Regions from separate parts of the Janthinobacterium sp. CG_23.4 genome, predicted to be linked through region 2. Evidence: predicted binding sites of a transcription regulator. Region 2 holds the regulator's gene; the other holds the start of a gene.
The links. The regulator sigma-54, encoded in region 2, starts transcription at its own class of promoters, with help from an activator protein. The targets are predictions, from matches to a motif close to TGGCANGNAANCTGCTTT.

Region 1 (4,931 bases), 2.8 Mb from region 2:
TATCGGTGGGCGCCTTGCTCGAAAGCCTGGCCTTGGCGGCCAGCAGCCATGGCTTGTGCATGGAGGCGCACCGGCGCGGCGGCTTGCCCGAAACCTTGCCCAAGTTTGACGTGCGCTTTGCCGACAGTCCAGGCATGCTGCCCGACCCCTTGGCGGCGTTCCTGCCACAGCGCAGCGTGCAGCGACGACGGCTCAGCACGCGCCGCCTGCGCGCCAGCGAAAAGGCGGCGCTGGCCGCCAGTTTGCCGCCCGGCTACGGCGTGCAATGGTTCGAAGGCTGGCGCGCGCGCCTTTCCTGCGCGCGCCTGCTGTTCGATAATGCGAAGCTGCGTCTGACCATGCCCGAAGCGCACAAGGTGCACCGTGACGTGATCGAATGGGGCGCGCGTTTCAGTAGCGAGCGCATCCCGGAGCAGGCGCTGGGTATCGATCCGATCACAGGGCGCCTGATGCGCTGGGTCATGCATAGCTGGCGCCGCGTGGATTTTTTCAACACCTGGCTGGGAGGCACCATTGCCCCGCGGCTGCAGATGGACTTGCTGCCGGGGCTGTATTGCGCCGCACATTTCGTGCTGCTGGCCGATGCGCCGGCGCGCCACATCGACGATTACGTGGCGGCGGGCCGTGCCATGCAGCGTTTCTGGCTGACGGCCACGCAGCTGGGAGTGCAGTTGCAGCCGGAACTGACGCCGTTGATTTTTGCCCGTTATGTGCGTGAACGGCAAGCCTTTTCGCGCACCGAAGGCATGCAGGAGCTGGCGCAGGAGTTGGCGCTGCAATGCCAGGGCGTACTCGGTGCGGCGGTGCTCGAGCGGGCCGTGTTCTTTGGCCGCATCGGCGCCGGCCCTGAGGCTCAGGCGCGCTCGCTGCGCCGGCCGCTGCAAGATTTGCTGGTGGCGCCGGTCGATGCGAGGATGCCTGCGTGAGCGGCAGGAGTTTGCCGGCTGCCGTAGTGGAAAAAGCCGCTCAGACATGAACGGCTTGTCAATTCGATCAGCGCATGTCAAGCCTGGCGCTGCCCGCCTTGCTGGCGGCGCGCAGTCATGCCCAGGCCAAACAGGCCGATGCCGAGCAGGGCGATGGTGCCTGGTTCAGGTACAGCTGCTTGAAATAATTCCAGGCCGCCGCCGTCGGACATCGCGATGAAACTATTCGTCAAGCTGCCACCGACGAAGCTGTTCGTATTTCCGCTGAGAGACTCGAAAGGGAAAAACGGGTTGGGATTAACAAAGAATAACTGTCCTTGCGGCGTCAGCGTGGCGTTCATCAAGGCCTTGAAGTCGCCTTGCGCCAGACCGTTGAAAACGTGTGCTTCGCCCACATCAAGCGTGTAGGTGACGATCGCATAGTCATCTGCGGAGACGCCACCCACAGTTACCGGCGAACCGGCTACGTTGCTGACCGACAATGACGTGTTCTGGTTGGGGTCGATGTACAGCGTCATGCTCAGGGTTTGAAAGTTGGCGAGGATACCGGACCCCAAACCATTCGACTGACCGGTGATGGTAAACAGGCCATAGATGCCATAGCCATTGAGGGCGTTCAGTTGCGATGGAACGCTACCGCCATTGGGGCTGCCGAAAGCGGCCTTGGTCAGGAAGCCAGTTTGGGTGAAGGGATCGTTGCCACCACCCAAACCGCCAACGATGGTTTGTTCGACGCGCGAGTGATATTCAAAGCTGATGCGGTCGGCCACCACCAGATTGGGAGCGGTACCGGGAACGGAGCCTTCATCGGCGGTAAATAAAGGACCAGCGAGTGTGGGAGAACTGATCAGCGCAGCAGCGATGGCAGCAGCAGATAGAGCGAGACGCAGGACTGAGGACAGCGGTTTCATGGTATTTCCTTCAGCGTGAGGGTGAATCGGAGCAGGTCACTGTGGCGGCTGCCGCAGATAACCTCATACGCCCTTGAGGCAGAATTCGTACCATGTAATATTTGTATTTAAATTCAATAGTTTATAAAAATAGATAGGTCGTTTTTCGCGCGTATGTAAAAAAAATCGACATTCGATTTGGCCCTCACAATTGCATGCCTATCCCAGCTGAGCTAGTCATGCCAGGTGCGGCGCCGGCAGCACGGAGCGCGCGCCTCGCGGGCGCCAGTGTTTTTCATCATCGCTTACAGTGTGGCAAAGGAGGTCACCATGCAACTACAATCGCGTCATGCCCCGTTGCGCGCCCACAGCACGCCTGAACCGGATACCGGTCCGCCGCCCGAAGGCGATCCGCTGATGCCGCCGCTGGAAAAGCCGCCGTACGCTGATCCCGTGCCGGTCGAGGAACCGACGCCACCGCCACCACCCGTCAAGATGGCTTAAGAGCAAGCATTCGAGCACGTGCGCCTCGCTACGCTGCCGGGCCACAGCCGCGCGCTGTCTATTTTTGTTCGGAAATGGTTTGCGCAGGCGGCAGTATCGCCGCGCCATTTAAACAACAGAAACGCCAATAAGTGTTGCCTGGTGGATACAAATCAAGCGCTAACTGCTGTGTGTCATGTGGTCGTCACGATTCTGTTCTTATAATAAGACATCATAAAAATTCTTGTACAGGAGACCACCGTGGGCAATTCCTTGCATAACAAAATTTATCTGGGCCGACGCCCTGTGATGGCTGGCAAAAACCTCGTAGCGCTGGCCCTGGCAGGCGCCGTGGCCGGTTGCGGCCTGGCGTGGCTGCTGCTGCGTAGCTACAAATAGGCGCAATCTGCGCGCATTTCAGCATGCCGTCGGTGGTGTTGGCGGCGACTGAATTACGTTGCCTGTTGCCGATGCGCTGCTGGGCGCGTACCATGAGGGCCGAACACCTGGCCTTTTATGGAAAAGTAATGAAGAACGAGAAATTAACAACCGATGAATATGACGCGCTGGAGCAAGTTGCACGCGGCATCAAGACCGAGCGCCCCAGTGCTTGCGTTGCCCGCAATGCCAAGCGCCTGTCCGGCCTGAAGCTGCTCAGCTATGCACGCGATGGCCGTCTGTCCATCACCGATAAAGCACAACAACTGCTGTTCCTGCGCCGCTGCATCATGGGTTTGCGCGCCGTCGCCGCCGATCCGCTGACCAAGCTGGACTCGGAGGTGGCCTATTTCCTGGGTAAGAAAGCCCACATCGTGGCGCGCGCGGAAGGCGAGGGCCACGACATTTCTGACAAGGGCCGCGACTCGCTGGTCGACATCGACACCCTGGGCCTGTAAGCGCCTCTCCCGGTAGATGAAGACATCGTCTGCCGGCGCCGCTCAGACGCGGGGGACTGCCTTGTCCGTCGCCGCGTGGCTTGCCACGCGTCTTGTGCGCCCCTTGTCCGCACACCTGAGGCACTGTCAGCAGAGGAGCTTGCCTGCCGGGCTAGACTTTGCACCGAGCAGCCGGCCCCTGAGGCCGGTTTTTACATCCCCACACTTTTATATCCCCTTTGGAGAACACTTTTGGACAGCGCGATGAACTGGTCGGCCCACGAACTGACGATGACGGTCTTGATGACGCCCGATATGGCCAACTTTTCCGGTAACGTGCACGGCGGCACCATCCTGAAATACCTCGACAGTGTCGCCTACGCCTGCGCCAGCCGCTATTCGGGCAGCTATGTGGTGACCCTGTCCGTGGACCAAGTGATGTTCTTGCAGCCGATTCACGTCGGTGAGCTGGTGACGTTCCTCGCCGCCATCAATTACACAGGCACGACCTCGATGGAAGTGGGCATCCGCGTGGTGACGGAAAACATCCAGCAGCGTCTGGTGCGCCATGCCAATAGCTGCTATTTCACCATGGTGGCGGTGGACGCCGACCGCAAGCCGGTGGCCGTGCCGCCGCTGGTGCTGGAGACGCCGGAGCAGCAGGTGCGCTTCGAACAGGCCAAGCTGCGCAAGCTGTCGCGCCAGAAGGTGTCGAAGAAATAAATGCGCCGCGCAAAAAAAAACGGCCTCCAGAGTGATCTGGTGGCCGTTTTTTATTGCTTGCCGCCTATCGGCGGCGGGGCGCCGTGATTAACGGTCGCCGTAGCTGCGGCGTGCGCCGTCGGTGCTGCGCGGGTTGGAACCCTTGTAGCCGCCGCCGGTGCTAGGCGCGCCATCCTTGCGTGGTGCGCCCGGCTTGCTGAACGTGCGCTGGCCTGGCTTTGCGCCACCACGGTTGTCGCCTGGTTTCCAGCCGCCTGGACGGGCGCTCGAACGTGGTGCCGATGCCGTTTTCTTAGGCTCGAAACCTTCGATGACATTGACTGGGATCAATTGCTTGGTGAAGCGTTCGATACGCTTGACGTTCATGCCTTCAGCGTGGTTCACCAGCGAGATGGCCAGGCCATTGCGGCCAGCGCGGCCGGTACGGCCGATGCGGTGGACGTAGTCTTCCGGGAACTTCGGCAGATCGTAGTTGAATACGTGGGTGATCGTCGGTACGTCGATACCGCGGGCGGCAACGTCGGTGGCGACCAGCACTTTGACCTGGCCGCGGCGCATGCCGTCCAGGGTGCGGTTACGCGCGCCCTGATGCATGTCGCCGTGCAAGGCGGCAGCCGAGAAACCGGCGATGTTCAGGCGGTCGGCGATGGTGTCAGCGTCACGTTTGGTGGCGGTAAACACAACAGCTTGATCCAGCGTTTCGTCGCGCAGCAGATGGTCCAGCAGGCGATTCTTGTGCGACAGATCGTCGACGAAGTGGACGCGCTGGGTGATGTTTTCATGCTTGTTGCTCGAACTTGCCACTTGGATAACCAGTGGGTTTTTCGTGATGCGGCGCGCCATGTTGCCAACGACGCCGTCCAGAGTCGCCGAGAACAGCATGGTTTGACGGCCTTCTGGCGTCGCTTCCACGATTTTTTCGATGTCGTCGATGAAACCCATGTCCAGCATGCGGTCGGCTTCGTCCAGCACCAGGATTTCCAGTTGCGAGAAGTCGATCTTGCCCGAGTCCATGTGGTCGATCAGACGGCCGG
Region 2 (4,931 bases):
AGTGGCGATTAACAAGGTCGGATTAGCGGGGCAAAGCCCCGCGTAATCCGACGACATTGTTGACGCCCAAGGTGGTGTCGGCTTACGCGCTTTGCGCTAAGCCGACCTACGAAATACACATATGACATTGCAATAATTTGTAAAGAGAGTTGCCTCGGGGGCGCCATGCCGATCTTTATTGTATGATCGGGTTATGCATATCGTCCTCATCACCGGAATATCCGGCTCCGGTAAATCCGTCGCACTCAATGTGCTGGAAGATACCGGCTACTACTGTGTCGACAACCTGCCACCGGCATTGCTGCCCAGCCTGGTGCAAACGCTGCTCGACGAAGGCGCATCACAACTGGCCGTCGCCGTCGATGCGCGCAGCGCAGAGTCGCTGACCAGCCTGCCGCACAATGTCACCCTGCTGCGCGACCAGGGGCACGACGTCAAGGTCATGTTCCTCACGGCTACCACGCATTCGCTGGTAGCGCGCTTCTCGGAAACGCGGCGCAGCCATCCGCTGTCGCACGAATTGCGTCCGAATCAGAATCCAGCCAGCCGCCGCACCCTGATCGAATGCATCTCTGAAGAGCGCGAACGCCTGTCTGCCATCGAACAGCTGGGCCATGTAATCGATACCTCAGAGCTGAGCGCCAACAAGTTACGCGCCTGGGTCAAGGATATCGTCGCCTCGGAACGCGCACCGCTGACCCTGTTCTTCGAATCCTTCGCCTTCAAGCTGGGCGTGCCGCTGGACGCCGATTTCGTCTTCGACGTGCGGGCCTTGCCCAATCCTTATTACGACCTGACGCTGCGCCCGCTCGACGGACGCGATGCGCCCGTGATCGCCTTCCTCGACGCACAGCCCAGCGCGCTGGAACTGCTGGCCGACATCCGCGCCTTCATCGAAAAATGGTTGCCATCCTTTAAGTCCGACAACCGCAGCTACCTGACCGTGGCACTCGGCTGTACAGGTGGCCAGCATCGCTCGGTGTACATGGCGGAACGGCTGGCACAGTATTTCAGCCCGAACGAGCGCGTCGTCTTGCGACATCGCGAACGTGGGTAAGACGCGCATAAAATCTGTTGCGCATCGGCGCAGGTAGCGGGCAACGTTCACTGCCTGGGCGGCGCAGTGCCAGGCGAAGTTGCGCTACTCCAACACCTTTTCCTGCCGCTCGCCATGCTGTGATCCGGTATTCTTAATGCAGATGCGAGCCAGCAGGCCCGCCAGGCAGGAAAGAAGTCAAAGTGCACACATTCTAGCGTCTTCGGACGGAACTTTGCGTTCCCATGATGGTAGCCCGACAAGGGCGACAGGCGCAAAAAAGGGCGCAATGTGCGCCCTTAGTTGATCACAACCGTTTGGAAGTCGCGGGCCGCTTAAGCGGCGGCGATTTCTTCGTCCGAGTTGTCTGGCAGATGCTTGATCGCCTCTTTACCGTGCCCTTGCACTTTGGTTTTGTACTTCATCACTTGCCTGTCCAGCTTGTCGATCAGCATATCGATTGCGGCATACAGGTCTTGCGCCAGGCTTTCCACATAGACGGTTTTGCCACTCATACGCAGGTTGACTTCGGCCTTTTGACGTTTTTCTTTCTCTTTGAGGTTATCCACGGTCAGTATCACGGCAATATCGATAACTTGATCGAAATGCCGTTTCACGCGCTCCAGCTTCGTTTGTACGTATTCACGGATGGCTGGTGTCACTTCGAGATGATGTCCGCTGATGGTGAGATTCATACACACTCCTAAAGATGATCGGGTTCGTGCGGTCCATCCTATCCGGCCCGCAGAGGAACCGAAAAAAACTTACAAACACTTACGCAGACTCACTGGCGGAATTTTCAACGCTTCCCGGTATTTGGCAACAGTACGTCGCGCAATCACCATGCCTTGCTCGCCCAGCATGTCCGCAATCTTACTGTCGGATAAAGGATTTTTAGGGTCTTCTGCTCCTGTCAGTTGCACGATCAATGCCCGTATCGCCGTCGATGATGCTTCGCCCCCCGCTTCGGTGGCGACGTGGCTACCAAAGAAATATTTCAACTCAAACATGCCATGCGGGGTCAGCATGTACTTTTGGGTTGTTACCCGCGAGATAGTACTCTCGTGTAATCCCAGTGTATCAGCTATTTCACGGAGTACAAGGGGACGCATGGCAACGGCCCCATGCGAAAAAAAGTTCTTTTGTCTTTCTACTATCGCCTGCGCCACGCGCAAGATCGTGTCGAAACGCTGGCGCATATTCTTGATCAGCCACTTGGCTTCCTGCAACTGTGCGCCCATGGCGCCCTCGCCCTTGCCCTGCTTGAGCAAGTTGGCGTACATGGCGTTCACGCGCAGGCGCGGCATGACGTCGTTGTTCAGGGTGACTTGCCAACCATTGCGCGCGCGCTTGACGACGACGTCGGGCACCACGTAATCGGACACGTCAGAGGCGAACACGGCGCCCGGATGCGGATTGCACTGGCGAATCACCGTCTGCGCTTCGCGCAAGTCTTCATCATCGCAATTGAGGGCTTTTTTCAACTTGTTGAAATCGCGCTGGGCAAACCAGGCCAGGTGCTTTTCCACGATCACCAGGGCCATGCGCCGCGTCACCATGGCGATGTGCGGCAAGCGCTTGATTTGCAGTGCCAGGCACTCCGACGCATTACGCGCACCCACGCCGGGCGGATCGAAACTTTGCAACAGCGACAAGGCCGTGCGCATCTCGTCGGCGTCGATTTCCAGCTCTTCCGGCAGGCGCGCCAGGATGTCGTCGAGCGATTCTTCCAGGTAGCCATTGTCATCGAGTGCATCGATGATCAGCTCAACGAGCGCGCGGTCGCGCAATTCGAGCACCGTCACGCGCATCTGCTCCATCAAGTGCTCGCGCAGGGTACAGTGATGGGCTTCGAGCTGCGGGCGGGAATCTTCGTCGTCGGGTGCCTTGCCCCGGTTCGCCTCGCTCCAGTCGCTGTCACCGGCGTCTCCAGCGGCAGGGCTGTCGCTGGCCTCGCCGTCAAAGGTTTCCGCTTCGACCGGCGCGGTGGGTGCCTCCTGGCTTGGAGGCTGCGGCGGCGCTTCGGCCGGCGCGGCCGTGGAACTCAAGGCGCCGTCGGACAGCAGGCGCAGCGAACGGTCGAGCGGATCGTCGAGGCGCTCGAGCAAAGGATTGTCCGTCAGCAGTTGCTCGAGCTCCTGGTGTAATTCCAGCGTAGACAATTGCAACAGGCGTATCGATTGCTGCAACTGCGGCGTCAGTGCCAAGTGCTGCGAAGTGCGCAGCTGCAATGATTGTTTCATTGGCTCACATGCGGAAGTGTTCGCCCAGATAGACCCGGCGTACCGACTCGTTCGCGATGATGTCGTCGGGGCGTCCCGACGCCAGTACCGAGCCCTGGTTGATGATGTAGGCACGGTCGCAGATACCCAGCGTCTCGCGCACATTATGATCGGTGATCAGGACGCCGATATTACGCTCCTTCAAGAAGCGCACGATACGCTGGATTTCGATCACGGCGATGGGGTCGACACCGGCGAACGGCTCGTCGAGCAGCACGAAACGCGGATCGGTAGCGAGCGCGCGGGCGATTTCCACGCGGCGCCGCTCACCGCCCGAGAGCGACAACGCCGGGTTCTCACGCAACTTTTCAATCTGCAAGTCCGCCAGCAATTTATCGAGGCGTTCCTCGATCTCGGCCTTCTTCAGGGGGCGGCCTTCGACGGTCTGGATTTCCAGCACGGCACGGATATTGTCTTCCACCGTCAGCTTGCGAAATACGGACGCTTCCTGCGGCAGATACGACAGGCCCATCTGCGCGCGGCGGTGTATCGGCAGGCGGGAAATGTCCACGCCGCTGATATCGATGCTGCCGCCATCCGATGGCACCAGGCCGACGATCATGTAGAACGAGGTGGTCTTGCCGGCACCGTTCGGCCCCAATAGCCCGACCACTTCGCCGCATTCGACTTGCAGCGAGACGTCGTGCACGACTTGCCGCTTGCCATAGGATTTTTGCAGCCCGCGAACGATCAGGGTACTGCCGCAACGTGTATTGTCCATTATTTCTTTCCTGGCGCAGGCGTCGCTGGCGCTTTCTCCGCCGCCGCTGCCTTGGTCTTTGGCTGGATCACCATGCGCACGCTGCCGCCATCCGGGGTGCTGGTGCCGCTGTTGGAATTTTCCATCGCAAATTCTTCCTTGCGGCTGTCATACGAGATGAAGGCGCCATTGGCCACATCGGTCGGCTTCTTGCCTTCCAGGCGCGTCACCTTGGCATTGGAAAACAGTTTCACTACTTCCGTCTTGTTGTCGTATTCCACGCGCTCAGCTTCGCCTTCGACCCACAGGTCGCCCGCGCCATCGCGCTTCTGGCGGAAGGTGGCCAGCTTGCCAGGATCAGCCCAGAAAGTAATGAACTGGTAGCCTTGCGGATCTTCCGTGATCAGGGCCCGGCCCGCCTTCATGATCAAGCTCCCCTTGACCAGCACGACGTCGCCCGTCAGGGTACGAACCTGCTTGACGTCATCGACGTGACCGCTACGTGCCGTGATGACGGCTTCCTTCTCGGAATCGGCCTTCTCGGCATGCGCTGCGCCCATGACGGCCAGGGAAAATAGGCTCAACAGCAAGATCTTCTTCATAATATGGTTTCCTTGTTTCATTCTGTCATTTTGGCGCTGCGGCCGGGCGCGGTTTCGGCGGCAGCACTATGCGCAGGGCATTGTGTACTTCCACCACGCCGGTGGCGTTATTGGCTCGCATGCCTACGCCATTGATGCGCGAGCTGCCCGTCAGGATGTCGACAGGCACGTCCGTTTCCATTCTTTCCTCATCCGGGAACACCGTCAGCGCTTCCGTCTCGATCCTCAGGTGCTGCGCCTTCGCACTGGCCACGCGATCGATCACGACATTGCGGTGCAGTTGCAGCCGGGTGTTGTCCTGGTCGATATGC

Region 1: a site for sigma-54 is predicted at 1,913-1,930, ahead of pepA (flocculation-associated PEP-CTERM protein PepA). Genes of this name have one in related genera too.

Annotation. Positions count from the first base shown of each region.
Region 1 covers NZ_JARXUX010000001.1:3,138,699-3,143,629, reverse strand. Annotated here, with positions in the region: gene H4V96_RS14055 (nitroreductase family protein) at 1-926, shown strand, start outside; gene pepA (flocculation-associated PEP-CTERM protein PepA) at 1,004-1,837, opposite strand; gene H4V96_RS14045 (hypothetical protein) at 2,147-2,320, shown strand; gene H4V96_RS14040 (hypothetical protein) at 2,561-2,698, shown strand; gene H4V96_RS14035 (hypothetical protein) at 2,827-3,195, shown strand; gene H4V96_RS14030 (acyl-CoA thioesterase) at 3,439-3,897, shown strand; gene H4V96_RS14025 (DEAD/DEAH box helicase) at 3,985-4,931, opposite strand, start outside.
Region 2 covers NZ_JARXUX010000001.1:291,962-296,892, reverse strand. Annotated here, with positions in the region: gene hprK (HPr(Ser) kinase/phosphatase) at 1-12, shown strand, start outside; gene rapZ (RNase adapter RapZ) at 194-1,057, shown strand; gene raiA (ribosome-associated translation inhibitor RaiA) at 1,372-1,731, opposite strand; gene H4V96_RS01325 (RNA polymerase factor sigma-54) at 1,801-3,279, opposite strand; gene lptB (LPS export ABC transporter ATP-binding protein) at 3,284-4,039, opposite strand; gene lptA (lipopolysaccharide transport periplasmic protein LptA) at 4,039-4,620, opposite strand; gene lptC (LPS export ABC transporter periplasmic protein LptC) at 4,646-4,931, opposite strand, start outside.